Regions from separate parts of the Delftia sp. WSY_16 genome, predicted to be linked through region 2. Evidence: riboswitches for the same ligand, from Rfam matches in the RefSeq annotation. Region 2 holds a riboswitch; the other holds the start of a gene.
The links. A riboswitch is a leader RNA that binds a small molecule or an ion and turns the genes downstream of it on or off. The one in region 2 is predicted to bind cobalamin.
Positions count from the first base shown of each region.

Region 1: it holds a riboswitch for cobalamin, as region 2 does, so the genes downstream of both, ACF8O7_RS15920 (TonB-dependent receptor) here and ACF8O7_RS21700 (TonB-dependent receptor domain-containing protein) in region 2, are expected to answer to the same signal.

Region 1 is NZ_JBICKS010000030.1:99,153-113,660, reverse strand. Features, by position in the region: gene ACF8O7_RS15925 (CHAD domain-containing protein) at 1-723, shown strand, start outside; cobalamin riboswitch at 778-1,062, shown strand; gene ACF8O7_RS15920 (TonB-dependent receptor) at 1,191-3,422, shown strand; gene ACF8O7_RS15915 (ABC transporter substrate-binding protein) at 3,433-4,374, shown strand; gene ACF8O7_RS15910 (iron ABC transporter permease) at 4,371-5,393, shown strand; gene ACF8O7_RS15905 (ABC transporter ATP-binding protein) at 5,390-6,157, shown strand; gene ACF8O7_RS15900 (LLM class flavin-dependent oxidoreductase) at 6,162-7,184, shown strand; gene cobW (cobalamin biosynthesis protein CobW) at 7,212-8,261, shown strand; gene cobN (cobaltochelatase subunit CobN) at 8,291-12,112, shown strand; gene ACF8O7_RS15885 (ATP-binding protein) at 12,109-13,254, shown strand; gene ACF8O7_RS15880 (VWA domain-containing protein) at 13,464-13,925, shown strand; gene ACF8O7_RS15875 (ATP-binding protein) at 13,944-14,508, opposite strand, start outside.
Region 2 is NZ_JBICKS010000040.1:435,934-450,441, reverse strand. Features, by position in the region: gene cycA (D-serine/D-alanine/glycine transporter) at 1-828, shown strand, start outside; gene ACF8O7_RS21740 (TonB-dependent receptor domain-containing protein) at 1,140-3,134, shown strand; gene ACF8O7_RS21735 (rod shape-determining protein) at 3,216-3,701, opposite strand; gene ACF8O7_RS21730 (winged helix-turn-helix transcriptional regulator) at 3,711-4,160, opposite strand; gene ACF8O7_RS21725 (MFS transporter) at 4,237-5,448, shown strand; gene ACF8O7_RS21720 (helix-turn-helix domain-containing protein) at 5,445-6,212, opposite strand; gene ACF8O7_RS21715 (sulfite exporter TauE/SafE family protein) at 6,341-7,147, shown strand; gene ACF8O7_RS21710 (helix-turn-helix transcriptional regulator) at 7,157-7,348, opposite strand; gene ACF8O7_RS21705 (hypothetical protein) at 7,374-7,763, opposite strand; cobalamin riboswitch at 7,859-8,086, shown strand; gene ACF8O7_RS21700 (TonB-dependent receptor domain-containing protein) at 8,156-10,069, shown strand; gene ACF8O7_RS21695 (ABC transporter substrate-binding protein) at 10,074-11,024, shown strand; gene ACF8O7_RS21690 (heavy metal-binding domain-containing protein) at 11,073-11,393, opposite strand; gene ACF8O7_RS21685 (H-NS family nucleoid-associated regulatory protein) at 11,777-12,118, shown strand; gene ACF8O7_RS21680 (antibiotic biosynthesis monooxygenase) at 12,331-12,699, opposite strand; gene ACF8O7_RS21675 (glutamine amidotransferase) at 12,794-13,498, opposite strand; gene ACF8O7_RS21670 (2Fe-2S iron-sulfur cluster-binding protein) at 13,550-14,508, opposite strand, start outside.

The DNA of each region.
Region 1 (14,508 bases), on a different contig from region 2:
CGGCGCCTGCGCACCCTGCTGCGCGAATGCGCAGGGCTGGCGCCCGGCATGCGCGCCGAATGGGATGCCCCGCTGGCCCTGGCCTTTGCGCGCCTGGGCACGCTGCGCGATGCCGGCACCCTGGCCGACGTGGTGCGGCCGCTGCTGCAGGACGCCGATGCGCCCTTGTGCGATTGGGCCGTGCCGGATGCCGGGCAGGCCGACGCGGACGCGGCCGCTGCGGTCCGCGAGCCGCAGTTCCTGCAAACGCTGGCCGAGATCCATGCGCTGGCGCAGGCGCCTGCAGGCAAGCGGCAGCCCGGCCTGGTCAGCCTGTCCGCCGCAGGCACGCGCAAGTACCTGGCACGGCGGCTGGCGCGCCTGCACCGCCAGGTGCTGCGCGACGGCCGGCAGTTCGACCGCCTGCCGCTGGCGCAGCAGCACCGCGTGCGCAAGCGGCTCAAGCGCCTGCGCTACCTGGCGGACTTTGCGCGGGAATTCGCGCCCGGAATGTGGCCCGGCAAAAAGGGCCGGCGCTTTGCCGAGGCGCTGGTGCCCGCCCAGGACGCGCTGGGCCTGCACAACGACATGGCCGTGGCGGCCGCGCTTTTTCGTGACGAGGCCGGCACGGATCCGCGCGCCTGGTTTGCCGCCGGCTACCTGCAGGCCCGCCTGGCCACCAGCGCGCGCAGCAGCCGCCGCGCGCTGCGTGCGCTGGCCCGCGTGTCGGGCTTCTGGGCCTAGACCGCATCAGCGATAATCCGCCGCTGGCGCACCGCCGCAGCCCCTGGGCCGTGGCGGTGCGCTGTTGCTGAAGGTGCCCCATGCCGCTTGCCGGCCAGGGGTTCAACGGGAAGCAGGTGCGCGATGCCATCGAGGTGGCCGCTCGCAATGCCTGCGCTGCCCCCGCAACGGTCAGCGGAATACAACTCCCCACGCTGGCGCGCCACCCACCGGTTGCGCGCCGCAAGCCACTGTGTCTGGACGGACATGGGAAGGCGGGGATGCCTGCTGCAGCGCGCCCACGATGCGCGCCGCAGCGTTCCGCAAGCCCGGATACCGGCCTTCTGCATTGCTTTCGGACGCCGCGGGAGTGCGCCTGTCCGGTCCGGCCCCAGCCTGCGCTGGCGTGGCCGGCTCCGGCGTGCGCGCCGTGCGGCGTGGTTCAGACGATAGGCCCCACGGGTGACTGGGGCAGTTGGATTCAACGCATGCGCTTCGCTTCTTTGGCCGCCGATTGTTCCGGCCCCTTTCCCCTTCCTCCCTTCCTGCGCCCGGCCACCGCTGCGGCCGTGCTGGCCTGCTGCGCCGCGGCGGCCGGCGCCGCACAGGAACCGGCGGCCGGTAAAGCCGGTGCATCCGCCGACGATGCGCTGGACGCCGTCTTCGTGACCGCCACGGCGCGGCCCGAGGCGCGCAGCCGCATCGCGGGCACCACGCAGACCATCGACCGCGAGGCCATAGAGCGCTCCAGCGCGCGCTCGGTCACCGACCTGCTGGCCGAGAACGCCGTGGGCTTTCTCAGCGAATGGACGGCGGCCCAGACCTCGATGAACCTGCGCGGCGCCTCCACCGACGGCCAGGGGCGCGACTTCCGCAGCCAGGTGCTGGTGCTGGTCAACGGCCGGCGCGCGGGCACGGCCAACCTGTCCAAGCTCAGCCCCTCGGATGTGGAGCGCATCGAGATCGTGCGCGGCCCGTCCTCGGTGATCTACGGCAGCCAGGCCATGGGCGGGGTGGTCAACATCATCATGAAGACGGGAGCGACCGCACCCGGCACGCGCGCCCAGGTCCAGGCCGGTTCATGGGACCTGTGGCGTACCGATGCGCAGACGGCCGGCGCCAATGACCGCTTCGACTGGTACTTCGGCGTGAGCGCAGGCGGGCGCGGCGACTACGAGTCGGGCGACGGCGGCACGCGCATGGAGAACACGGGCTGGAAGCGGCGCGGCGCCAGTGGCGCCCTGGGCTGGCAGCTGCACGAGCTGCACCGCGTGGAGCTGCAGCTGCGCACGGACGGCATCTACAACGCGGGCTTTCGCGGATCGGGCGCCAACATCTACAGCCGCGACAACCGCAGCAACCGCTCGCTGGACCTGACCTACGAGGGCGCGCTGCCCGGCCAGCGCCTGAGCTGGACGACCCACCTCTACAGCCTGGTCGATACCGATGAGTTCAACTGGGCCTCGCCCGTGATCCGCTCGGGCAACAGCGCCGTGCCCGGCACGGCGCGCGACTACAACCACCGCCAGCTGGACGCCACGGGCCTGCGCTTTCAGCCGCGCCTGCGTGTCAGCCAGACCAATGACCTGCTGATGGGCTTTGACTGGGAGCGCAGCAAGCTGCGCTCCGACCGCCTGCGCGTGGCCATGCCGGGCGGCCCGGCGGGCCAGGTTGCGCCCTACGACAACAACCAGACCGAGCAGGTGCACGCGCTGTACGTCGAGGACGCGCAGACCCTGTTCGACGACCGCCTCACGCTGCGCGCCGGCCTGCGCAAGACCTGGGGCACGACACGCTTCGACGAGACGCCCAACCTGGCCCTGGCCCAGGCCAGCACGCGCGACTACGACAACCACACCTGGTCGGCCGGCGCCACCTGGAAGGCCACGGACCGGCTTACGCTGCGCGCTGCGGCCTCCACGGGCTTTCGCGCGCCCACGGCCACGGAGCTGGCCTCGGACTTCACGGCCGTCGGCGGTGGCCGCACCTTCGGCAACCCCAACCTCAAGCCCGAGACCAGCCGCCAGATCGAGGTCGGCGCCGCGCTGCAGCAGCCCGGCTGGCGCGTGGATGCGGCCCTGTTCCAGAACACCATCAGCGACCGCATCATCACCGTCTCGCGCGGGGCCACGACCAATACCTCGGACTACGCCAACAACGCGGCCGACATCGTGGCGCGCGGCCTGGAAATGCAGGCCGACATGGACCTGGCGCGGGCGCTGAACCTGACGGGCCACCAGCTCAAGGCCTGGGCTGGCGGCTACTACCACTTCAGCATGCGGGACAAGGGATCGCCAGCGTCGGCCAATACCGACAAGGTGCAGCGCATGTACCGCTACGAGGCCTCGGCCGGCGTGCGCTACGGGCGCGGCAGCGGGCGCCTGCAGGGCGACTGGAGCCTGCAGCTGTCCACGCTGCTGCGCGGTCCCATGTGGTACGACACGGAAGAGGCGCTGCTCATCCCGCAGGGCGAGCCCCGCAGCACCTTCATCCACCGCAAGGGCGCCTTCACCATCTGGAACCTGCGTGCCGACTACCGCGTGTCGCCGGGCGTCAAGCTGTTCGCGGCCGTGAACAACCTGTTCGACCTGAACCGCCATCCCATCTTCATCGCGCTGGACCGCGCGCCCTGCATCGCCAACCCGGCGTACCAGAACGGCGGCTGCGGAACGTCGATGGCCGGGCGCGAACTCATGGTCGGCCTGCAAGCAGAGTTTTGAGGACCATGGCATGAGGCAATCCAGCACCACGCGCCGCCAGTTGCTGCGCCAGGGCGCGGCGGCGGCCCTGGGCTGCGGCCTGCCCGCGGCCTGGGCCGACACCGTCGCTGCAGGCGGTCCGGTGGTGCTGCAGGATGCGCTGGGCCGGCGCGTGGAGATTGCCGCGCCGCCGCAGCGCATCGTCTCCATCTTTGCCTCCAACACCGAGCTGGTGGCCGCGCTGGGCCTGCTGGACCGCGTGGTGGGCGTGGAGGATTTCACGCGCTTTCCGCCGGGCGTGGAGCGCATTCCCAAGGTGGGCGGGCGGCTGGGGTTTTCGGTGGACGCCGTGGTGGCGCGCCAGCCGGACCTGGTCATCGTCACGCCCGCGCGCCAGGCAGCGCACCAGCTGGTCGATCCCATGGAGCGCATCGGCGTGCCGGTGATGGTGCTGCTCAGCCGCTCGCTGGCCGAGGTGATGGACAACCTGCGCCTGGTGGCCCGCGCCACGGGCGTGCAGGCGCGCGGCCAGGCGCTGGCCCTGGCGCAGGAGGCGCGGCTGCTGCGCGTGGACCGGCAGGTGGCCGGCCAGCCCCGGCCGCGCGCCCTCATGGTCACGGGCCGGCTGGGCAACGGCATGCTGCTGGCGGCACGCCCTGGCACCTATACCGGCGAGGCCATGGTGCGCGCGGGCGCTTCGTTCGCGCTGGACGGCCTGGGCACCGTGCCCCAGGTCTCGCCCGAGGCCGTGCTGGCCGCCGACCCCGACGTGCTGCTGTTCGCTGGCACGCAGGAGGCCATGCAGGACCTGATCGGCCAGCGCGGCTGGCGCGACCTGCGTGCCGTGCGCGGCGGCCGGGCCACCACGGTGGCGCGTGCCGAGTTCCTGATTCCCGGGCCGCGCACCTTCGGCGGCGTGGAAAAGCTCTCGCGCTGGCTGCACCCTGCGGCCTGGGCCGGGGAGGCCGCATGAATTCCCTTTCACATCCACCTGCGTGGCGCCCCTGGGCCGGTGCGGTCCTGCTGCTGCTGGCCAGCCTGCTGATCGCCGCCTGCGCGGGCCACCAGTGGGCCAGCCCTGCCGACCTGCTGGCCGCGCTGGGCGGCGAAGACAGCCTGCGCAGCCGGCTGCTGCTGCAGTGGCGCGTGCCGCGCGTGCTGGCAGCCGCCCTGGTGGGCGCGCTGCTGGGGCTGTCGGGCGCCATCTTCCAGGGCGTGTTCCGCAATCCGCTGGCCGAGCCCTATCTGCTGGGCGCCTCGGGCGGCGCGGCGCTGGGGGCGACTGTCGCCCTGCTGGTTCCGATGCATCTATTGTTCGGCCTGCCCCAGGCCTGGACGCTGCCCGTGCTGGCCTTTGCGGGCGCCTGGGGCTCGACCGTGCTGGTGCTGGCCGTCTCGCGCGTGGCCGGTGCCACCGATGCGGCCGGCATGCTGCTGGCCGGCGTGGCGCTGGCGGCCGTGCTGGGCGCGCTGCGCTCGTTCCTGATGCTGGCGCTGTCCGATGAGACGGTGAGCCTGCAGGTGGTGCTCAGCTGGGTGCTGGGCGGCATACAGACGCCGTCGTGGAGCGGCCTGGGCCTGCTGGCCGGCGCCTCCCTGGCCTGCCTGGCCGGGGCCATGGCGCTGGCGCGCGGGCTGGACCTGCTGGGCCTGGGGCAGGATGCGGCCCAGGGCTTCGGCCTGGACGTGGCGCGCTTCACGCCGCTGGCCGTGCTGGCCGGCTCGCTGGTGGTGGCCGTGGCCGTGGCCTATGGCGGGCTGGTGGCTTTCGTGGGCCTGGCTGCGCCGCACATCGCGCGCTGGATGGCGGGACCGCTGCACCGCGCGGCCCTGCCGGCGTCGGCGCTCACGGGCGCCATCATCGTCACGCTGGCCGATGCGATTGCGCGCAGCGTGCTGCCGCCGGCCGAAATCCCGCTGGGCCTGGTCACGGCCGTGGCCGGCGGGCCCTTCTTCATCGTGCTGCTGGCGCGCAGGCTGAGGTCCGCATGAACGATCAAGCCATGGACGACGCCGTGCCACGCCTGCAGGCCCGGTCCCTCACGCTGCGCCATCGTGGCCGCAGCGTGCTCGATGCGGTCTCTGTGCAGCTGCCCCCGCGCGGCGCCGTGGCCCTGGTCGGACCCAATGGCGCAGGCAAGTCCAGCCTGCTGTCCCTGCTGGCGGGGCTGCAGGCGCCTGCATCCGGCAGCGTGCTGCTGGACGGGCAAGACATCGCAACCCTGCCCGTGGCCGAGCGCGCACGCCGCGTGGGCTACATGCCCCAGCGCTTTGCGCCGCACTGGGACCTGACGCTGGCCGAGCTCACGCACATGCGGCTGGCGGGCCGGGGTGGTGTCGAGGCGGCCATTGCAGGCGCCGGGCTGCAGGATTTCGCGCGCAGGCGCTGGTCCACGCTGTCCGGCGGCGAGCAGGCGCGTGCCCTGCTGGCCACCGTGCTGGCCACCGACCCGCCCGTGCTGCTGGCCGACGAGCCCGGCGCCGCGCTGGACGTGCGCCACCGCCTGGCCCTGGTGCAGGCGCTGGCGCAGCGTGGGCGCGAGCGGCTGGTGCTGGTGGTCATGCATGACCTGGACCTGGCGCTGGCGCACTTCGGGCGCGTCATCGTGCTGGACCAGGGGCGCATTGCGCTCGATGGAGCCCCTGCCGAGCTGCTGCATGCGCCGGGGCTGGATGCCGTGTTCGGCGTGGATTTCGAGCGCATCGACGCACCCCCGCAAACCTTGCTGCGCGCGCGGCTGAAACAGGAGAACTGACCCCATGCGCATCGATCTGGCCGGCTGGACGCGCGACGCCACGCGCGGCGGGCACCGTGAATTCCTGGCGCTGTTCGAGCGCGCCGAGCGCCTGGGTTTCGAGGGCGTGTGGTTCAACGAATTCCGCGTGCCCGATACCGCCTGGCCCTATCCCTCGCCCCTGCTGCTGGCCGCCGCCGTGCTGGCGCGCACCGAGCGGCTGCGCGTGGGCACCTCGGTGCTGGTGCTGCCGCTGCACCACCCGCTGATGCTGGCCGAGGAGATTGCCCAGCTGGACCTGCAAAGCGCCGGCCGCATCGACGTGGGCGTGGGCCGGGGCACGGAGCCGGCCGCGCTGCGCGCCCTGCAGATCGATGCGGACTGCACGCGCGAACGCTTTGCGCAGTCCTGCCGCATCCTGGTGGAGGCGCTGTCGGGCAGGCCCATCGTGGCGGGGCAGGGGCCGTGGAGCTTCGAGGACCGGCCCGCCCTGCCTTCGACCGTGCAGCGCCCCCATCCTCCGATCTATGTGGCCGGCTCCACGGCAGAGACCCTGGGCTTTGCCGTCGATCAGAATCTGCCCCTGCTGCTGAGCCTGGAGCCGCCCGAAGGCATGCAGCTGGAGCGCCTGGAGGCCGCTGCCCGGGAGCGCGGGCGCGATGCCGCCGCGCTGCGTGCGCGTTCATCGCTGGCGCGCTATGTCTGCATCGGTGCCGACGAGGCCGCCGTGCAGGCCCGGCTGGCCACGCTGTGGCCGCAGCTGTACCAGCGCCGCGTGTACTTCGCGGGCAAGCGCGGCGTGCCGGCCGACCAGGTGCTGCCCATCGATGTGACGCGCGTGCTGGCCGAGCAATTCATCCATGGCACGCCCGAGCAGTGCCATGCGCAGATCACCGCCTTGCGCGAGCGCACGGGCATTGGCCAGCTGCGCTGCGTCTTCAACGCCAACGGCCTGTGGAGCGACGCCCAGGCCCTCGCCGGCATGGAGCTGTTTGCGCAGGAGGTTCTTCCTTCATTGCGCAGCGCCGTGCCTTTCGCCACCGTCTGACTTCCTCTTTTTTCTGGAGAACCTTCCATGCAAACCGCCAAGATTCCCGCCACCATCGTCACCGGCTTCCTGGGCAGCGGCAAGACCACGCTGCTGCGCCACATCCTGGACAACGCCGATGGCCGGCGCATCGCGGTCATCGTCAACGAGTTCGGCGAGCTGGGCATCGACGGCGAGATCCTCAAGGGCTGCGGCATCGGCTGCGACGACGAGGGCAACGAGCGCGAAGGCGCGCTGTACGAGCTGGCCAACGGCTGCATGTGCTGCACGGTGCAGGAGGAGTTCTTCCCCGTGATGCGCGCGCTGGCCGAGCGCCGCGACCAGATCGACGCCGTGATCATCGAGACCTCGGGCCTGGCCCTGCCCAAGCCCCTGGTCCAGGCCTTCCAGTGGCCCGAGATCGCCAACGTGTTCACCGTGGACGCGGTGGTCACCGTGGTGGACACGCCAGCGGCCGCCAGCGGCCAGTTCGCCGCCAATCCCCAGGCCGTGGACGAGCTGCGCCGCGCCGACCCCAACCTGGACCACGAATCGCCGCTGCACGAACTCTTCGAGGACCAGCTGGGCGCGGCCGACCTGGTGGTGCTCAACAAGACCGACCTGGCCGATGCCGAGGCCCTGGCGCGCGTGACCGCCCTGGTGCGCGAGGAGCTGCCGCCCGAGGTCAAGATCGTGCAATCGTCCCAGGGCCGCCTGCCGCTGGACGTGGTGCTGGGCCTGGCCAAGGCGGCCGAGACCACCATCGACCAGCGCGTGAGCCACCACGACCACGACGAGGACCATGACCACGACGACTTCGACTCCTACGTGATCGACCTGCCCGCCGTGGACCGCGACCGCCTGCTGGCCGCGCTGGAGACGCTGGTGGAGCAGCACAGCATCCTGCGCGTCAAGGGCTTTGCCGAGATCCCGGGCAAGCCCATGCGCTGGCTGCTGCAGGGCGTGGGCCGCCGCTTCGACCACCATTTCGACCGCGCCTGGCGCGAGGGCGAGGCACGCGGCACGCGCCTGGTGTTCATCGGGCAAGACCTTGACGAAGCAGCGCTGCGCAAGGGCCTGGAGAATGTGGCCGCCTGACCTTCCGATTCCGCACTGAAACCTGTTCCATGCACCTGCTGTCCACGCGCCCCGGCGGCTTCGTCGAGGACGAGAGCATCGTCACCCGCCTCGACCAGACGCCGGCCGACATCGTCATCCTGAGCTCGGCCGACACCACGCTGGCCCTGCTGTCCTCGGCCGTGGCCGCGCTGGCCGGGGCGTCGGCGGACTTCCCTTCGGTGCGGCTGGCCAATCTGCTGTACCTGCGCCAGCCGGCCTCGCTGGACCTGTATGTGGACGAGGTGCTGCGCCATGCCCGCGTGGTCATCGTGGACCACCTGGGCTCGGAGTCGGCCTGGCCCTACGGCATCGAGCAGATCGGCTCTCTGGCGCGCCGCAAGGGGCAGCGCCTGGCCATGTTCTCGGGTGACCTGCAGGAAGACCCGCACCTGCTGGCGCGCAGCACGCTGCCGGCCGCCGCCTGCCGCCAGCTGTGGCAGTACCTGCGCTCGGGCGGCGCGGCCAATGCGCGCGAGTTCCTCAAGGCCACCGTCTACCACGGGCTGGACCGGGGCGATGCGCCGCTGCCGCCGCGCACCCTGCCTCAGGCAGCCGTGCACGTGCCGCCTGCGCTGTTCGAGAACGCCCCCAACCCTGCCCAGGTGCAGGCCCATGACGTGGCCGGCATCGACGACCTGCAGCGCGCCTGGACGCCGGGTGCGCCCACGGTGGCCCTGGTGTTCTACCGCTCCCACCTGCTGGCGGGCAATACGGCGGCCTTCGACGCCATGGCCCTGTCGCTGCAGCAGCGCGGCATGAACCCGCTGCCCGTGGCGCTGGACTCGCTCAAGGACCCGCTGTGCCTGGCCACGCTGCGCCAGCTCTGCGAAGACCATGCCGTGCAGCTGGTGCTCAACACCACGGCGTTCTCGGCGCTGGAATCGGGCACGGCCCTGGCCGGCGATGCGCCCGTGCTGCAGGTCATTGCCAGCGGCGGCAACCGCGAGGACTGGTGGGCCGACAGCCAGGGCCTGCGCCCGCGCGACATCGCCATGCAGGTGGTGCTGCCCGAGATGGATGGCCGCATCATCACGCGCGCCATCAGCTTCAAGGGCCTGTCCCACCGCTGCGCCTTCACCCAGGCCGACGTGGTGGCCTACCAGCCCGAGCCCGACCGCGTGGACTTCGTGGCCGACCTGGCCTGGCGCTGGTGCCGCCTGCGCAGCCTGCCCGCGCGCGACAAGCGCCTGGCCCTGGTGCTGGCCAACTATCCGGGCAGCGAAGGCCGCATCGGCAGCGGCGTGGGGCTGGATACGCCGGCCTCGGTGATCGCCATCCTGCAGCACCTGGCGGCCGAAGGGCACGAGCTGGGCGACCCCGCGCAGCTGCCCGCCGATGGCGAGGCGCTGATGCACACCCTGCAGCAGGGCATTGCCAACGACCCGGCCCAATGGCCGCTGCGCCCGGCCTGGCAAAGCTATGCGCTGGACGAATACCTGGCGCGCCTGGCCGCGCTGCCGGACGGCATGGCCGACGCCATCACGGCGCGCTGGGGCGCGCCCGAGGCCGACCCGCTGCTGCGCCAGGGCCGCTTCATGATCGCGGGCCTGCGCCTGGGCCATGTCTTTGTCGGCATACAGCCGGCGCGTGCATTGGTCGGTAAAGGCATGGGCGCGCAGGACTATGCGAGCTACCACGATGCCGAGCTGGTGCCGCCCCACGGCTACCTGGCCTTCTACTTCTGGCTGCGCGACCGCTTTGCCGTGGACGCCATGGTCCACGTGGGCAAGCATGGCAACCTCGAATGGCTGCCGGGCAAGAGCCTGGCGCTGTCGGGCGCGTGCTGGCCCGATGCCATCCTGGGCCCGCTGCCCCATCTCTACCCCTTCATCGTCAACGATCCCGGCGAAGGCGCCCAGGCCAAGCGCCGCAGCCAGGCCGTGATCATCGACCACCTGATGCCGCCGCTGACGCGCGCCGAAAACCACGGCCCGCTGCAGGACCTGGAGCGCCTGGTGGACGAGTACTACGACGCGCTGCTGGTCGATGCGCGGCGCGGCGCGCTGCTGCGCCGCCAGATCCTGGACATCGTGCGCCGCCAGCACCTGGACCAGGAGCTGGACCTGGCGCCCGGTGCCGCGCAGGACGACGATGCCGTGCTCGAACGCATAGACGCCTACCTGTGCGAGCTCAAGGAAACCCAGATCCGCGACGGCCTGCATGTCTTCGGCGCCTCGCCTCAAGGCCGCCAGCGCCGCGACACGCTGCTGGCGCTGGCGCGCTTCCCGTCGGACGAAGGCCAGGGCCTGATCCAGGCGCTGGCCGCCGACCTGCTGGACAGCCCCGGGTTCGACCCGCTGCGCATGGAGCCCGCACGCCCCTGGACCGGCGCGCGCCCCGCCGCCCTGCAGGCCGTGAGCGACGAGCCCTGGCGCCATGAGGGAGACACGCGCGAGCGCCTGGAGCTGCTGGCCCAGCAACTGCTGGAAGGTGAGGCCCCGGCCGGTGACTGGCCGCAGACGCGCGCCGCGCTGGCGCAGGTGCATGCCGTGCTGGCGCCCGCGCTGGATGCCTGTGGCGGCGAGGAACTGCGCCAGCTGCTGCGCGGGCTGCAGGGCCGCTTCGTGCCGCCCGGGCCCAGCGGATCGCCCTCGCGCGGGCGGCCCGACGTGCTGCCCACGGGGCGCAATTTCTACACGCTGGACACGCGCGCCATTCCCACCCAGGCCGCCTGGGAGCTGGGCCAGCAGGCCACGCTCAGGCTGCTGGAGCGCTATCTGCAGGAGCACGGCGAATACCCGCGCACCCTGGGCCTGTCGGTCTGGGGCACGGCCACCATGCGCACGGGTGGCGATGACATCGCCCAGGCCTTTGCGCTGATCGGGGTGCGCCCCAAATGGGCGCCCGGCAGCCAGCGCGTGGTGGACTTCGAGGTGGTGCCGCGCGTGGGCATGGGCCGGCCGCGCGTGGATGTGACGCTGCGCATCTCGGGCTTCTTCCGCGATGCCTTCCCGGGCGCCGTGCAGATGTTCGACGCGGCCGTGCAGGCCGTGGCCGCGCTGGACGAAGACGCCGAGGACAACCCCATACGCGCGCGCATCCTGGCCGAGGCCGAGCAGCTGCGGGCGCAGGGCATGGACGCCGTGCAGGCCCGCCTGCAGGCCGGCTGGCGCGTGTTCGGCGCGCCACCCGGCCACTATGGATCGGGCCTGGGTGGACTGTTCCAGAGCGGCGACTGGCAGGGCGATGCCGACCTGGCCCAGGCCTACCTGGGCTGGAGCCAGCATGCCTACGGCCAGGACGCCGAGGGCGTGCCCGCAGGCGATGCGCTGCGCCGCCGCCTGGGCGAGCTCGACGTGGTGGCCCACAACCAGGACAGCCGCGAGCACGACATCCTCGACTCGGGCGACTACTTCCAGTTCCAGGGCGGCATGGCCTCGGCCGTGCGCCACCTCTCGGGCCGCCAGCCCGCGCTCTACCACGGCGACCATGCCAACCCGGCCCAGCCGCGCGTGCGCTCGCTCAAGGAGGAGATTGCGCGCGTGGTGCGCTCGCGCGTCACCAATCCCAAGTGGATGGACGGCGCCAAGCGCCATGGCTACAAGGGCGCCTTCGAGATGGCGGCCACGGTGGACTATCTCTTCGGCTTCGACGCCACCACGCAGCAGGTGGGCGACCACCAGTACGCCCTGGTGGCCGACGCCTATGTGCTGGACGCGGCCACGCGCGACTTTCTCGTGCAGCACAATCCGCAGGCCCTGCGCGACATGCTGGAGCGCCTGCTCGAAGCCATGCAGCGCGGCCTGTGGGAGCAGCCCGGCGACTATCGCCAGCAGCTGGAAGACCTGCTGCTGGAACATGAAAACCATCTCGAAGGATTGCGCGCATGACCGCATCTCCTGACCTGGGCAGCGGCGCCCCGCCCGCGCTGCCGCCGCTGTTTCCCTTTGCCGCCATTGCCGGCCAGCCCCTGCTGTGCCAGGCGCTGCTGCTGGCCGCCATCGACCCGCAACTGGGCGGCGTGCTGATCGAGGGGCCGCGCGGCACGGCCAAGTCCACGGCCGCGCGCGCGCTGGCCGAGCTCATCGATGCCGCGCCCTTCGTCACGCTGCCGCTGGGCGCCTCGCTGGAGCATCTGGCCGGCTCGCTGGACCTGGGCCAGGCCATGGCCGGGCATGCGCTCAAATTCGCGCCCGGCCTGCTGGCGCGCGCCCATGGCGGCGTGCTCTATGTGGACGAGATCAACCTGCTGCCCGATGCCCTGGTCGATGTGCTGCTGGATGCGGCCGCCAGCGGCGTCAACGTGGTCGAGCGCGACGGCATCTCCCACCGCCACGCGGCGCGCTTCGTGCTGGTGGGCACCATGAACCCCGAGGAAGGCCAGCTGCGCCCGCAGTTGCTGGACCGCCTGGGCCTGTGCGTGCGCCTGGCCAATGTGGAGGACCCGGCCCAGCGCCAGGCCATCGTGCGCGCGCGGCTGCTGTTCGATGCCGACCCGGCCGCCTTCCGCGCCCGCCATGCAGACGCCCAGGCCGCGCTGGCCGCGCAGCTGCGCACGGCACGCGAGCGCCTGCAGCCGGCCGGCGCGCTGCCCTGGTCCGACGCGGTGCTGCAGGCCGCCGGAGCGCTGTGCATTGCCGCCCAGGTGGACGGCCTGCGGGCCGACCTGGTGCTGCTGCGCGCCGCCCGCGCCTGGGCCGCCTGGCTGGGCGATGCCGAGGTCAGGCCCGACCATGTGCAGGCCGTGGCCGAGCTGGTGCTGGTGCACCGCCGCAAGCCGGGGGCGCCGCAGCCACAGCCGCAGCAGCAGCCATCCCCACAGCAAGCGCCATCGAATCCGCCTTCGCAGTCGCCGGCACAAATCCGGCCGCCTGCAGAATCCACGGCCAACGGCGCAGGCGACAGCCCGCCCTCCGAGGCTGACTGGGGCGCCATGCCGCCCGAGCCCGTGGGCCTGCTGCGTGTCGCCGTGCCCTCATTGCTTGCCCGCGAGGCCGCAAAGGCGGGAGCGCCCGCCGCAAAAAAAGCCTGAGCCCCCGCGGCCCCGCGCCACAGGCAAGGGGTGCGGGGGCGGGCCAGCAGGCCGCCAGCCAACCCCGGCTGGCTCAGTCGCAAGGCGGGCAGACCACCGGCAGCTGGGACTGGCCGCGCACGCTGGCCGCGCGCGGCGCCCAGGCGCTGGCGCCCGAACATCTGCAGCGCCGCCGCGAGCCGCCGCAGGCCACGCGGCTGCATTGCTTTGTGCTCGATTGCTCGGCCTCCATGGCCGCCAGCGGCGCACTGGCGCGGGCCAAGGGCGTGCTGCTGTCGCTGATGGAAGAGGCCTACCGCCGCCGCGAGCAGGTGGCGCTGATCTGCTTTGCGGGCACGCGCGTGGAATTGCGCCTGCCGCCGCGCAAGGCTGCGGCCTGGAATGACGACTGGATCGCTCCCATTGGCGGGGGCGGCGGCACGCCGCTGCAGGCGGCCGTGGAGCAGGCGGGCCAGTTGCTGCAGCGCCATTGCGGCGCAGAGGCCTCCTGCCAGGGCTGGCTGTGGCTGCTCACCGACGGCCGCACGCGCGAGCGGCCCGCGCGGCCTGCGGCGGCGCAGGAGGCAGGCATCGTGGACTTTGAATCAGGCCGCGTGCGCCTGGGCCGGGCCGCTGCGCTGGCCGCTGCCTGGGACGCACGCCATGTGCGGGCCGATGATTTCGCAGGCTGATCTGCGGCTCTGACGAGGTCAGGCCGGCCAGCTCAGCTCGAACAGCGCGCCGCCGCGCTCGCCCGGCAGGCATTGCGCCCGCCCGCCATGGGCCTGGGCAATGGCCTGGACCACGGCCAGGCCCAGTCCGCTGCCCTTGCTGGCCCCCACGCCGGCGTTTTTGCGGCTGCGGGCGCCTTCGCCGCGCTGGAAGGCGTCGAAGATGCGCGGCGCAAGGTCCGCCGCCACGCCGGGGCCGCTGTCTTCCACGCGCACGGTGCACAGGCCCTGGCGCACGCGCGCGGCCACCAGCAGGGGGCCGGGCTGCGCATACAGCATGGCGTTCTCCAGCAGGGCCAGCAGGGCCTGGCGTATGCGCACGGGGTCGCAGACCACGGGCTGCTCGTCCAGCTCCAGCGCCAGTTGCAGGCCCGCCTGCTCCAGCGCCGGCCCCACGGCCAGGGTCACCGATCGCACCTCGCCGGCCAGGCAGGTCTGGCGCAGCTCCAGATGCAGGTGGCCGTTGTCCTGCAGGCCCAGCAGGCGCAGATCGTCGATCAGGCGGGTCAGCCCCTCGACCTGGGTCATCAGGCTGGCCAGCATG
Region 2 (14,508 bases):
GGCTTTTTCGCGGGCTTCCAGATCGCGGTGTTCGCCTTCGTGGGCATCGAGCTGGTGGGCACCACGGCGGCCGAGGCCAAGGACCCCGAGCGCACGCTGCCGCGCGCCATCAATTCGATTCCCGTGCGCATCATCGTGTTCTACGTGCTGGCCCTGATCGCCATCATGGCCGTCACCCCCTGGCGCGACGTGGTGCCGGGCAAGAGCCCGTTCGTGGAGCTGTTCGTGCTCGCAGGCCTGCCGGCCGCTGCGGGCGTGATCAATTTCGTGGTGCTGACCTCGGCCGCCTCGTCGGCCAACAGCGGCGTGTTCTCCACCAGCCGCATGCTCTACGGCCTGGCGCTCAAGGGCGATGCGCCCAAGTCCTTCCACCGGCTGTCGCGCAGCAGCGTGCCCTCGCGCGGGCTGCTGTTTTCCTGCACCTGCCTGCTGGCCGGCGCCTTCCTGATGTGGGTGGTGCCCGATCTGGTGGAGGCCTTCACGCTGGTGACCACGGTATCGGCCATCCTGTTCATGTTCGTGTGGTCGCTGATCCTGCTGTCCTATATCGCCTACCGGCGCCAGCGCGCGGCCCTGCATGAGGCTTCGCGCTACAAGATGCCGGGCGGCGTGGCCATGTGCTGGGCCTGCCTGGCGTTCTTTGCGGCCATCCTGGGCCTGCTCACCCTGCAGGCCGACACGCGCCAGGCGCTGGTGGTGACGCCGGCCTGGTTTGCCCTGCTGGCCATTGCCTACCAGTTCGTGCGCCGCCGGGCATCGAGCCAACCCTCGGGCAGCTGCGCTGAGCCTTCCAGCGCCCTTCCGGGCGCCGTGGCCAAGCCGCGCTGAACTGGTTTCTGGCCGCCCCCTGCGCTCCGGGGCGGCCTTTGCACGGAGGCGCTGCACCCCGTGCTCCCTCTCAGCGCCCTGCCGACCCCCTTCATTTTTGTGCACCAGACTTGTGCACATCGCCTCAGGCGTGTCCAGCGATTAGATAACGCGTGAACAAAAAACAACTGTCTTTACGTGAAGGGAAAGATGTAGATACAAATCGTTATCATTCGCACCTTGATTTTTAACCAAACCGGAACTTTACAAAGATGGTCAGAATCTCGGTGCTCCGCCCGCTTCCTCTTTGCGCCGCCCTGGCATGCACAGCCATGGCCCATGCCCAGACGGCCGACAGCAAGGCCGACACGTCCTTGTCCACGGTGGTGGTGACCGCCTCGGGCACGGCCGTGGACATCAAGGAGGCGCCGGCCAGCATCAGCGTGATCACGCGGGAAGACATCGAGCGCAAGCCCGTCACCAGCATCGGCGAGCTGCTGTCCACCATTCCCGGCGTGACCGGCGGTCTGTCGGGCACGGGCGCCCAGTCCAAGATCAAGCTGCGCGGCCTGCCCGAGAAATACACGCTGATCCTGGTGGACGGCAAGCGCCAGGGCAACTCGGCCGGCATCAACTACCGTGACGACCTGGGCTCGCAGGATCTGGACTGGATCTCGCCCGAGATGATCGAGCGCATCGAGGTCGTGCGCGGCCCCATGTCCTCGCTGTACGGCTCCGACGCCATGGGCGGCGTGATCAACATCATCACGCGCAAGATCGGCAAACGCTGGAGTGGCTCGACCACGCTGAACTACAGCAAGCCCTCCGACGGCGACCGCGGCGACACGCGCCAGCTGGGCTTCAACATCAGCGGCCCGCTGTCCGACAAGTTCGGCCTGCGCCTGGGCGGCAACTACACGGACCGCGCTGCCGACGAGGGCACGGGCGGCTTCCCGGGCACCTACCAGTCCACGGCCGGCTCGCGCAAGCAAAACCTCAACGCCCTGCTCAACTGGCAGCTCACGCCCGACCAGGTGATCGGCATCGAGGCCGCGCAAGGCATCCAGCGCGCCACGGGCTCCGATCGGTTGGTGAATGGACGCCCCGTGGTATCGCAATGGGGCCTGAGCAAGCTGGAGCAGACCAAGTTCGGCCTCAGCCACGATGGCCGCTGGGGCGACATGACCTCCAAGCTCAACCTCGTGCACAACAGGTACGAGGACAAGGGCGACACCATCGGCAACAACTCCAAGGAAACCACGCTGGACGGCCGCATCGACAAGCCGTTGAAGCTGTGGGGCCTGGACCAGGCCATGACGCTGGGCATGCAGTGGCGCCGCGAGTCGCTGGACAACCGCGACACCATCGGCCTGGCGCCCATCGACTACGCGGGACGCCCGGTCTCGGGCTCGGGCCTGAGCGCCACCACCTGGGCGCTGTTCGGCGAGGACCAGATCTTCCTGCGAGAGAACCTGGCGCTGACGCTGGGCCTGCGCATGGACCACCACCAGAAATACGGCAACAACTGGAGCCCGCGCGCCTACCTGGTCTACCACCCGGCCTCGGAGTGGACAGTGCGCGGCGGCGTCTCGCGCGGCTTCCGTGCGCCCAACCTGAAGGAAAACTCGGCCAGCGCCGCCACGCAATCCGGGGGCAACGGCTGCCGCAGCCTGGCCGGCATGGGCTGGACCAGCACCAGCGTGAATGCCGACGGCACGCGCGGCTGCTACATGGCCGGCAACCCCGACCTGCAGCCCGAGACCAGCACCAACTTCGAGCTGGGCACGAGCTGGGACCGCAATGGCTGGGCCCTGGGCGCCACGTACTTCCACACCAACTTCAAGAACAAGATCGACTACCAGCCGCTGGGCTTGTACAACGGCTTCTGGTGGACCCGCATGGCCAACGCCCAGCGTGCCCGCACGCGCGGCCTGGAAGGCTTCGTGAACGTTCCCCTGGCCAAGGGCCTGACCTGGAACACCAACATCACCAAGATGTTCGAGTCCAAGAACCTGAGCACCGGCGCCTCGCTGCTGGCCGTGCCCGAGCTGTCCATCTACTCGTCGCTGCAGTGGCAGATCCGCCAGGGCTGGTCCGCCATGTTCAGCGCCCGCCACGTGGGCAAGGAAGTCGTGACCACGGGCACGGCCACCACCTTCGCCAAGGCCTACACGACGTTCGACGTGTCCATGAACTACAACGTCACCGACTCGATGACCCTGCGCGCCGGCATCATCAACCTGACCGACAAGGAAACCCGCACCATCGGCGCCAACTACGACAACGGCGGCCGTACCTACTTCGTGGGGATGACGGCCAGGTTCTGATGGCCTGTCACCAGCCCTTGCGCTGACCCAGACAAAGCGCCCGTTGTGACGGGCGCTTTTTTCATGGCGAAGAGCAAAGCCTCACTCCCAGACACCGCCCTGCGCAGGGGGCGTGCGCGTCAGCAATTCCTCGTCTGTCAAGGGCCGGCCTGTCCAGACATTCACCTTCGAGGCCCCGGCCGCGCTGCCCAGCTCGCGCAAGGCCCTCAGCTCCACCTGAGTGAATCCGCCCTCGGGGTCGCCGAGCGGATGGATGACGATGTGCGGGGAGGCCGCCAGCCAGGCACGCCGATGCATGCGCCTGAGCTGGTACTTCAGAAGCTGCTCGGCCAGGATGAAGTCCGATATCAGCGAACGCGGGTGGGCGAAGGGATTGACGACTTCGGCAGGCTCCGATGCAGCCGCGAGCCTGGCCTGCGGGCCGGCCGCGAGAATCCGGCGCCGGGGCGGCGGACTCAGGGCCAGCTCGGGAACCTCCGACAGGGTCTGCTTGGTCTTCGGATCCTTCAGCGTCAGACGCTCGGGAGAAATCTGTACGTAGATGAGTGATACGAAGGCAGAGAGCATGGACATCCATCAATCGATTTTCTGAACCACGGTCTGGCCCGGCAGCAAGGCCCGGCCATCACCACCGCGCGGCAGCATGGGCGCGACAGGCAGGCCGGTCTGGCGATCCAGCAGCAGCGAATGCGCCTCGCCCGGCGCGAACAGATGGCCTTCGCCCCACTGCCGCAACGCCACGACCACGGGGAACAGGTCCAGGCCCTGGGCCGTGAGCACGTATTCCAGGTAGGCCGAGCCTTCTGCGGCGGGGCGGGTTTCGAAGATGCCGGCCTCCACCAGACGCCGCAGCCGGTCGGCCAGGATATTGCGGGCCGCGCCCAGGCTGCGCTGGAAATCGCCAAAGCGGCTGATGCCATCGAAGGCATCGCGCACGATGAGCAGCGACCAGCGGTCGCCGATCACATCCAGGGAGCGGGCCACCGGACAGGGCTGCGGTGTGTCAGGACGGGTGTCTTCTTTCATGGCGTCATTTTGGTTGCATTTCAAAACTGGTTCAACTAGCATCCAACCAGTTTTGTTTTGCAACTGGATTCAACCCATGAACGCCTTCCCTGCCCCGGACACGGTCCGCATGCCGCGCAGCCTGGTGCTGCTGTTCGCCGCTGCCAGCGGCCTGAGCGTGGCCAATGTCTACTACGCCCAGCCGCTGCTGGAGGCGCTGGCGGCCGACTTCGGCATCAGCCATGCAGCCGTGGGCGGCGTGGTCACCGCCACGCAGGCCGGCTGCGCGCTGGCACTGCTGCTGCTGGTGCCGCTGGGCGACCGGCTGGAGCGGCGGCGGCTCATGCTTTTGCAGTTGCTGGGCCTGGTGCTGGCCCTGGCGGCAGTCAGCACCGCGCGTTCGGCCGTTCTGCTGCTGGCGGGCATGCTGGCCGTGGGCCTGCTGGGCACGGCCATGACGCAGGGGCTGATCGCCTATGCGGCCAGCGCCAGCCAGGCGCATGAGCGCGGGCGCGTGGTGGGCGCAGCCCAGGGCGGGGTTTTCATCGGCCTGCTTTTGGCGCGCGTGTTTGCCGGTGCCGTGGGTGACGTGGCTGGCTGGCGTGGCGTCTATGCCTGCTCGGCCCTGTTGATGTTGGCCCTGGCCTGGCCCCTGTGGCGGCAACTGCCCCGGCTGGCGGTGCCCTCCCCCGTGCCCGGGTACACGCAATTGCTGTCATCCATGCTCCAGCTGCTGCGCCAGGACCGCATGCTGCGCACGCGGGGCATGCTGGCCCTGCTGATGTTTGCCACCTTCAACATCTTCTGGAGCGCCCTGGTCCTGCCGCTGAGCGCGCCGCCCTACAGCCTGTCGCTCACGGCCATCGGCGCCTTTGGCCTGGCCGGCGTGGTGGGCGCACTGGCAGCAGCCCGTGCCGGACACTGGGCAGACCAGGGTTTCGCGCAGCGCACCAGCCTGGGCGCGCTGGTGATCCTGCTGCTGGCCTGGGTGCCGATTGCGCTGCTGGAGCAGTCGCTGTGCGCGTTGGTCGCCGGTATCGTGCTGCTGGACCTGGGCGGCCAGGCCCTGCATGTGACCAACCAGAGCCTGATCTTTCGCAGCAACCCGCAGGCGCACAGCCGGCTGGTGGGCCTGTACATGCTGTTCTATGCCGTGGGCAGCGGGCTGGGGGCGCTGATTGCCACCAACGCCTACGCGCGGTTTGGCTGGCACGGCGTCTGCGTTGCGGGGGCGGCGTTCAGCCTGGCGGCCCTGGTGTTCTGGGCCATGACACGGGAAACGGCTGCCCAGGCCAGCGTTCCCGCCTAGACCCGGCTCACCAGCTCCGAAGGCACCCGCCCCAGCGCCTTGCGGAACATGGTGGAAAACGCGCTGGGGCTGTCATAGCCCAGGTCCAGCGCCACCTGCGTGACCGATGAGCCCGCAGACAGCCGCGACACCGCTGCCAGCAGGCAGGCCTGCTGGCGCCAGGCGCCAAAGGCCATGCCTGTGTGCTGCTGGAAAAACCGGCTGAAGGTGCGCAGGCTCTTGTTCAGCGCCTGTGCCCAGTCCTGGGGCGTGGCGCGGATGCTGGGCTGGGCCAGGAACTGCTTGCACAGGGCGGCCAGCTTTTCGTCGCGGGGAATGGGCGCGAACAGCGGCAGGCTGCGGGCCGAGGCCAGCTCGTGCAGCACCAGCGTGACCAGGGCGCCGTCGCGGCCCGCTTCGTCGTACAGCGCCGGCAGGTCGGCGCAGGACAGCAGCAACTGGTGCAGCAGCGGGGTGACGACCAGGGCCTCGCAATGCACACCCGGGCGGGGCGCAGCAGCCGGTTCGATGTACAGGCTGCGCGTGCTCACGCCCTGCATGCGCACGCTGTGCGGCTTGCTGGCCGGAATCCACACGCCGCTGTAGGGCGGGATGGTCCAGGCACCGTCATCGGTTTCCACCTCCATCAGCCCGCTCATCCCGTAGAGAAACTGGGCACGCCGGTGGCTGTGCGTGGGCAGCAGCGTGCCAGGCGTGTAGTCGGTGCCGATGGCCAGCACATCGCGCGCTACGGCGTCCACGGAGTGCAGCGGGATGTTGAGCATGAGGATGTCCGGAAAACAGCCAACAGGCTTTGGCAGGAATTCAAGGATTATTGACCCATCCGCGAAAGCAGGCCAAACCGCGGCATCCTAAGGTTCAGTCCTTGCTCGTTTTTTCCAAAGGACTGTCTGTGTTCCCTCTTCTGCTGCTGGCTTTCGGTGTGCTTGCCGGCGTGACCACCGTGCTCTTCGGCTTTGGCGGCGGCTTCGTGGCCGTTCCGCTGCTTTATGCGCTGCTGACCTCCATCCACGGCGCGGACTCCGCCGTTGGCCAGGCTGCCATGCACATTGCCGTGGCCACCTCCACCTGCGTGATGATTTTTGGCGCCTCCATGGCCACGCTGCGCCAGCACCGCGCGGGCGCCCTGCCCTGGGATCAGGTGCGGCCGCTGGCCGGCTTCATCGCGGCCGGCGCCGTGGCAGGCGCGGCGGCCGCCACCTGGATCAGCGGGGAATGGGTGCGCTGGGCCTTCATCGCCTACCTGGCCCTGACCATCGCCGACGCGCTGCTGCGCCCGGGCTTCGTGCACGGCACCGCCGCCCAATTGCAGCCCATGGGCCGCAGGCCCGCCGCCATCGCAGGCTTGGCGATTGGCGCGATTGCAGCCTTCCTGGGCGTGGGCGGCAGCGTGATGACCGTACCGCTGATGCGCCGGCGCGGCGCCAGCATGGCGGCCGCCACGGCCATGGCCAGCCCGCTGTCCCTGCCCATGGCCGTGGCGGGCACCGCCGCCTACATGCTGGCATCGCAGGGCGCGGGGCTGGGCCCCTGGCATGTGGGCTATGTGGACCTGCAGGCCTTTGCGCTGCTGACGGTCGGATCGTGGACCGGCATCAGGCTGGCGGCACCGCTGATCGGCCGCATTCCCGATGCCCTGCATGCCAAGGCCTACCTGGCCCTGCTGGGCCTGGTGCTGCTGGTCATGATCGTGGCCTGAGCGCTGCGCTCAACCCTCCTGGAAGATCGCCTCGATCCGGGTCTCGAACACCCGGGCAATGGCGAATGCCAGCGGCAGGCTGGGGTCGTAGCGGCCCGTCTCGATCGCGTTCACGGTCTGGCGCGACACGCCCAGCAGGTCCGCCAGCGCAGCCTGGCTCCAGCCGCGCTCGGCGCGCAGTTCACGGATGATGTTTTTCATGGGCGGGGCACTTTGGCGGAACAGCTCATCGGCTGCGCAGCCAGTGGGCCACCGAAGCCGCCACCCAGAGCGCACCCATCAAGGGCCACACCATGAACATGCTGAGCTTGGGAAAACCTGCCATTTCCAGGAATCCGTAGGTGAAGGTGAGGCCCGCCGTACCCGCCGCCGCAATCGCCAACTGCTCCAGCATGGACTTGCGCAGGAACTCGTCGGTATCGCGCACCAGGCGCACGATGGCCCGCACGGCCAGCGCAAATGCCAGCATGGGGCTGAGCAGCAGGGCCGTGCGCAGGGCCCCGGCCCGCATGTCGGCGCTGAGCAAAAGCGCCCCCACAAGCAGCGCCATGTAGAGCAGCAGCGCAAATCCCAGCTCCTTCTGGTAGCGGCGGTTGGTGACCGTTGTTTGATTCATGGAAGTCTCTCGCAATGTGTAAAGGATGCTTGACATTGTGCGATGCCACCCGCGGGCATGTCAAGCAAGCTTTACATCGGCACTGAACGCCCCGCCGTACAATCGCCGCCGTTGGTGCCAGCAGCCCCAGGGGCTGCGGTTAAACGGGAAACATGGGGCGGCCAGATAAAGCCGCCCGCATGTACTGCCCCCGCAACAGTGAGTGAAACGCCGCGTGCATGGCACCGGCCCCCGCCAAACCCGTGCCACTGGGCGTACAGCCCGGGAAGGCCTTGGCGAGTGCGTCACCAGTCTGGATACCGGCCAACAGGCGGCCGGCCGCGCATGCAGCGCAGCCGGTCTTTGTGGTTTCCGTGCCGGCGGGGTCGCTGGCGCGCAACTGGCTCGCATCCATGCACACCCTCGCCCTCGCGCGCGCCCCTGGCGCCGCCCTTCGCTCGCCCTCGGCGTTCCCCGTACTGCGCACGTTGTCCGCCCTGGCTGCGGCCTCGCTGCTGGCCTGCCAGGCCCATGCACAGGCACAACAGGCACAACAGGCACAGCGCGCACAGACCTCCCAGCTCGATACCGTGGTCGTCACCGCCTCGCGCAGCGAACAGCCCCTGCGCACCGTCACGGCCGACATGACCGTGATCGACGCCGAGACCATTGCCCGCAGCGGCGCCACGGGCGTGGCCGACCTGCTGGTGCAGGTGCCGGGCGTGCAGATCAACCGCAACGGCGGGCCGGGCCAGGTCACCTCGGTCTACCTGCGCGGCACCAGCAACCAGCACACTGCCGTGTTCATCGACGGCGTGCGCTACAGCTCGCAGGAGCTGCAGGGTGGCGCGGTCTGGTCCACCCTGCCGCTGGCGCAGATCGAGCGCATCGAAGTGCTGCGCGGCCCGGCCGCAGCCATCTATGGCTCAGACGCCATGGGCGGCGTGATCCAGATCTTCACCAAGCGGGCGGACGGCCAGACCCGCGCCTATGCCGAGGCCGGCATAGGCAACCAGGGCACCAGCAAGCTGGCCACGGGATTTCAGGGCGGTGCCAACGGCTTCACCTACGGGCTGAACCTGGCTGACGAACGCAGTGACGGCTTCGACGTCTACCCCGGCAACACCTTCTCGCCCAACCCGGACAAGGATGGCTACAGCAACACCTCACTGGGCCTGAACGCGGGCTACAAAACGGGCATCCACCAGATCGATGCCAGCCTGCTGCACAGCCGCCTGCGCACCCACTACGACCAGAGCCCGCCGCCGTTCGACGACTACGACGTGGTCAAGAACACCACCGGCAGCCTGCGCTGGCAGGCCGGCTGGAACGCCATATACAAAAGCGTGGTCCAGATCTCCCATACCGACAGCCAAAGCGACCGCCACACCCAGTCGCCCGAAAGCGCCAAGGGCCGCTCCACCAACTACCTGCTGCAGAACCTGTTCACGCTGGGCCAGCACCGTTTCAACATCGACCTGGAGCGCCGCGAGGACAAGCTGGACACCCAATACGCCTGGACGCAGAACACCGACAGCCGGCGCGTGCAGAACTCCCTGTCGGCCGGCTGGCGCCTGACCGAGGGACGCCACCAGTTCGACGCCAACCTGCGCCACGACCAGGTGCGCGACCAGCAGAACAAGACCACGGGCGGCCTGGGCTACGGCCTGCAGATCGACGAGCGCTGGCGCTGGGTGGCATCGGCCGGCACGGCTTTCAGAACTCCCACGCTGTACGAACGCTTCACGGGCCAGGCGGCGGCCGACCTCAAGCCCGAAAGCAGCACCAACGTGGAAACCGGCCTGCACTATGCGGCCGGTGCCAACCGCCTCTCGGCCGTGGTCTACCGCAACAAGTTCAAGAACCTCATCACCTACGACTGGAACAGCGCCCTTCCCTGCAACTGCTACCGCAACTGGCAAAGCGTGGAGATCACCGGCCTGACGCTGTCTGGCGGCACGCGCCTGGGCAGCGCCAATCTGGGCGCCGCGCTGGACTTCATGAACCCCGAGAACCTGGAGACCGGCAAGCTGCTGCCCTACCGCTCCAAGCGCATGCTCAAGCTCAACGCCGACACCCAGGCGGCCGGCTGGACGCTGGGCGGCGAAGCGCAGCTGTACAGCGGCCGTTACGCCGACGAGGCGAACACCTTCAAGCTGGGTGGATACGGCGTGGTCAACCTTTACGCCCAGCGCCCGCTGACCAGGCAATGGACGCTGCTGGCCCGTGTCAACAACATCGCCGACCGCGACTACGCCCCCACGCGCGGCTATGCCAACGCAGGCCGCACCGTGTTCGTCAGCGTGCGCTGGACACCTCTGCCCTGACCCCATGCATCTGCTTCTGCGCCTGCTTTCGCGCCTGCCCCGCATCCTGCTGCTGACTGCCGCCCTGGCCTGCGCAGGCGGCGCGGGCAACGCCTTTGCGCAAAAGGCGGCGGATGCGGGAACGGGCGGGGCAACCACCACCTACACCGTCACCGACATGCGCGGCCGTCAGGTGCGCCTGGAGCGCGTGCCGCAGCGCATCGTCTCGCTGCTGCCCTCGCTGACCGAATCGCTGTGCGCGCTGGAGGCCTGTGAGCGCATCGTGGGCGTGGACGAGTTCTCCAACCACCCAGCCCGCGTGGCCGCCCTGCCCAAGCTGGGCCATACTTTTGCCCCGCTGGTCGAGGCCACCGTGCGGCTCAGGCCCGACGTGGTGCTGATGGCGTATTCCGCACCCGTCATCGCACAGCTGGAGCGCTTCGGCATTCCCGTGCTGGCGCTGGACGCCAACGACATGGCGCAGCTGGAGCAGGTGCTGCACAAGCTCGAACAGCTGCTGCAGGTGCAGCGCGCCAACGCCCTGCTGGCGCGCATGCAGGCCGAGGTGGACCAGCAGGCCAAGGCGCTGGCGGCGCTCACGCCCGCCGGGCAGAAGGTGTATTTCGAGGTGGACGCCACGCCTTATGCGGCGGGGCCGGACTCCTTCATAGGCCAGCTGCTGCAGCGCCTGGGCGCGCGCAATGTGCTGCCGCCCAACCTGGGGCCCTTCCCCCGCATCACGCCCGAATACGTGCTGCGCCAGCAGCCCGAACTCATCATCCACACGCCGCAGACGCCATCGGCCAGCTTTGCCACCCGCCCCGGCTGGAGCCGCATGCCCGCCGTGCGCTCGGGCCGCATCTGCGCGCTGGACCTGGTCGAGACGGACGTGGTCTCCCGCCCCGGCCCGCGCCTGGGCGAGGCGGCGCGGGCGCTGGCCCGCTGCCTGGAGATGCGGGGCACGGCGCCGCGTTGACTTCTCTGGCCTGATTGACCCGCTTGGCCTGCTTGGCCGATGACTTGCCTACTCCAGCACCACGGCCGTGCCGCTGGCAGACACCATCAACATGCCGTTGCCCTGGCCCAGCACTTCGTAATCCAGGTCCACCCCCACCACGGCATTCGCGCCCAGTTCCTGGGCGCGTTCCTCCAGCTCCTTGAGCGCAATCTCGCGCGCCCGCTGCAACTCGCGCTCATAGGTGGCCGACCGCCCACCCACGATGTCGCGCAGCCCGGCAAACAAGTCCTTGAACACATTGGCGCCCAAAATCGCCTCGCCCGCAACCACGCCGCAGTAGCGGGTGATGCGGCGGCCTTCGATCTGGGGGGTGGTGGTGATGATCATGAGAAATCCTCGGTGAAGATGTTGAAGATGGATTTTGGCCGCCCAGCCTGCGTAAGCCCAACGCAAGGCAGGCCTGCACGCTGCAGTCTGACATAGGCCTGCGCTATCATCTTTCGCCTTCAGATCTCGGAAGGTGGTTTCAAAAAATTCAATCGCGTGCAGGAGCCATTGGGACTCATCTCCATCTAGATAGCGAAAAAATCAATGCGAGACCCACCTATTCGGCTCCACCCGCGTCGCAGCGCCCCATGGCAGTGCAAGGCGCCGCAAGCCGCAACATCTTCCCCGCGCCCCAGGCTTGCACGATCGATCCGGCACGATAGGTTCGGCAAGCGCGCGCCCCATCAGCCCCATAATCTGGCTTCAAAAATTTCGCACCCCCTATGACACAGTCCCTCAAAGAACTCCTTGCGGCCAAGGCCGCGCTGGACATGGAAATTGCCAAGGCCCGCACCTCGGCGGCCGACGCAGCCCTGTCCAAGGTCCAGAAGCTGGTGACCGATTTCGGGTTCACCCAGCAGCAAGTGTTCCCCTACATCCCAGCAAAAACCAGCGCACCGGCGAAGTATCGCGATCCGTCTACAGGAGCAACGTGGACAGGTCGCGGCAAGCCTCCGAACTGGATCAAGGACCAGGATCGCGACGACTTCCTCATCGAACGCAAACCCGAGGCGGCCCAAGGCCCGTTCCTCGCCGAAATGGCGGCAGCAGCAGCTCGCAACTGAAAGCGCTGCACAAGGCGGCAGGCAGGATGCCGTGCGGTGCGGTGGAGTTCCGATGCGAAGGATCTGTGCCTTCCGAAAAAAAGCCCTCTGAGCATTCAGCGGGCTTTTTTTACGGCCTGGCGCCGGCAGCGTAGTCACTGCCGGCATCTTTCGAGGGCGTGCATCGCGCTCCGGCAGGGGGACCAGCCGGGCCTTTGCGGCACCGCCAGCCCTCAGGCGTGGCTGACGGGGCAGCTGCCTGCCTTGCCCATGATGCTGTCCGCAGGCGCCTGCGCGCGGTCATTCAGGCCGTAGTCGCGCAGCACCTGGGTGACGCGCACGCGGTAGTCCTTGAAGATCTTGTCGCGGCCGGCGCGCTGGGCGCTGAGGTGGGCTTCCACGTTGCGCCACTGGACGACGGCTTCCTCGTCGCGCCAGGTGGTGACGGACATGACTTTCTCGGGGTTGAGCGTGCTCTGGAAGCATTCCACGGAGATGAACCCCTCCATGGGCTTGAGCATGGGGGTGAGCTTGTTGACCAGGTCCACATAGGTCTGGTTCTGGCCGGGCAAGGCCTGCAGTTCGAACAGTACGACAACCATCTTCAACTCTCCTTTTTTCGGGAACAGAGATTCCGGCGCCGCGCAGCGGCGGCTCCGGCGTGGGGGAAATGGGTGAATGGGCGGCGCCGCAGGTTCAGCGGCTGCGCTCCAGGTGGGTCAGCCAGGCGGCCAGCACATCGCGCGCGGCCAGCGCCAGCAGGCCGCCGTATTTCTGGGCATCGGCACGCAGCGTGCGCGGGTCCACCTTGGCCATGCCGAGCTCACAGGCATGGCCGACCAGCCAGCGCTCCAGCCGGGCCGCGTCGGCCTCCAGATGGAATTGCAGGCCCAGCACCTGCGAGCCGACTGCGAAGGCCTGGTTGGCGCCGATGGCGGTGCCGGCCAGGTGCACGGCGCCTTCGGGAATGTCGAACTGGTCGCCATGCCAATGGAGCACGGGCACGCCGTCCAGTTTGGCGAGGGGCGAGGCAAGGCCGGCGTCGGTAAGCGTGAGCGGCGAAAAGCCGATTTCCTTGACGCCCAGCGGATAGACCCTGGCGCCCAGCGCGCGCGCAATGAGCTGGGCGCCCAGACAGATGCCCAGCAGCGGCTTGCCGCTGTCCAGCCAGCGGCGCACGGCCGCCAGCTCCTGGACGACGAAGGGATAAAGCGCCTCGTCATAGGCACCTATGGGGCCGCCCAGCACGACCAGCAGGTCGGCACGGCCCAGGTCCAGGGTGTCAAGCTCGCCGATGCTGGGATCGACGTACTGCACTTCGTAGCCGCGGCTGGCGAACTCGGCATGCAGGGTGCCCAGGTCTTCGAAGTGGATGTGGCGCAGCGCGATGGCTTTTTTCATGGGAGGAACTCAGGTGGATACAGGAGGTTGGCTTGGAACGTGCGGAGCCCGTCAGGCGCCGGGCTTGAGATCGACGTGGATATGGCCTGCCGAGGGGAAGGTGCAGCAGGCCAAGGCATAGCCGGCTTCCTTTTCCCTGTCGCTGAGGCAAAAGTCCGCCTCCAGCCGTGAACTGCCTCCCGTGATGCGGATGCGGCAGCTGCCGCAGATGCCGGCCCGGCACTGGCTGCGGATGGCAATGCCCACGCCTTCCAGGATCTCCAGCAGGCTTTTGCCGGACGCGGCTTCGACAATCTGCCCGCTGTGCGCGATCTGCAGCTGGCATGCCTGCGCGGTCTCGCCTGGCTGGGCGGTGGATGCGGCAGGCGGCGTGAAGGCCTCGATATGCTGTATGGCACCGGGAAAGCAGGCCCGCGCATGCTCGCGAAAGGTCTGCGCAAAGGCGTGGCCGCCACAGATGACGACCGCCTGGGGCTGGCCCAGCGCCAGCAGGGACTGCTGCGAGGGGCGGCCCGGCACGAAGGGCCCGTGGGCGGCAATGTCTTCACGCGTGATGTGGATACGCAGGTCGAACCAGGGGGCCGTTTCGCACAGCTGCTGCAGCTCCTGCAGGAACGGAATGTCGGCCATGCGCGCAAAGCACAGCAGCAGCGTGGTGCGGGGCACGCGCCGGCCCTGCTGGCGCAGCCGGTCCAGTTCGCGCAGCAGCGCCAGCGGCAAGGTCAGGCCGATGCCGCCGGCCAGCATGACCAGGGAGTCCAGGCCCAGCACCAGGTCGGCCGTGATGTCGCCGGCCACGCCGCCCAGCGGCAGCGTGGAGCCTGCGCGCAGCACCGCATGCATGTGGTCGGAGACGCTGCCCCGGCCCGAGCTTTTGACGGCAATGTCGAACTGGCCGGCGCCGTCGTGCTCGCTGCAGGGCTCGTAGCGGGTGATGGAGTACAGCCGCTGCTGCATGGTGCCACTGGCGTCGGCATGCTCGATGGCCACATGCCGGCCGGGCCGCAGGC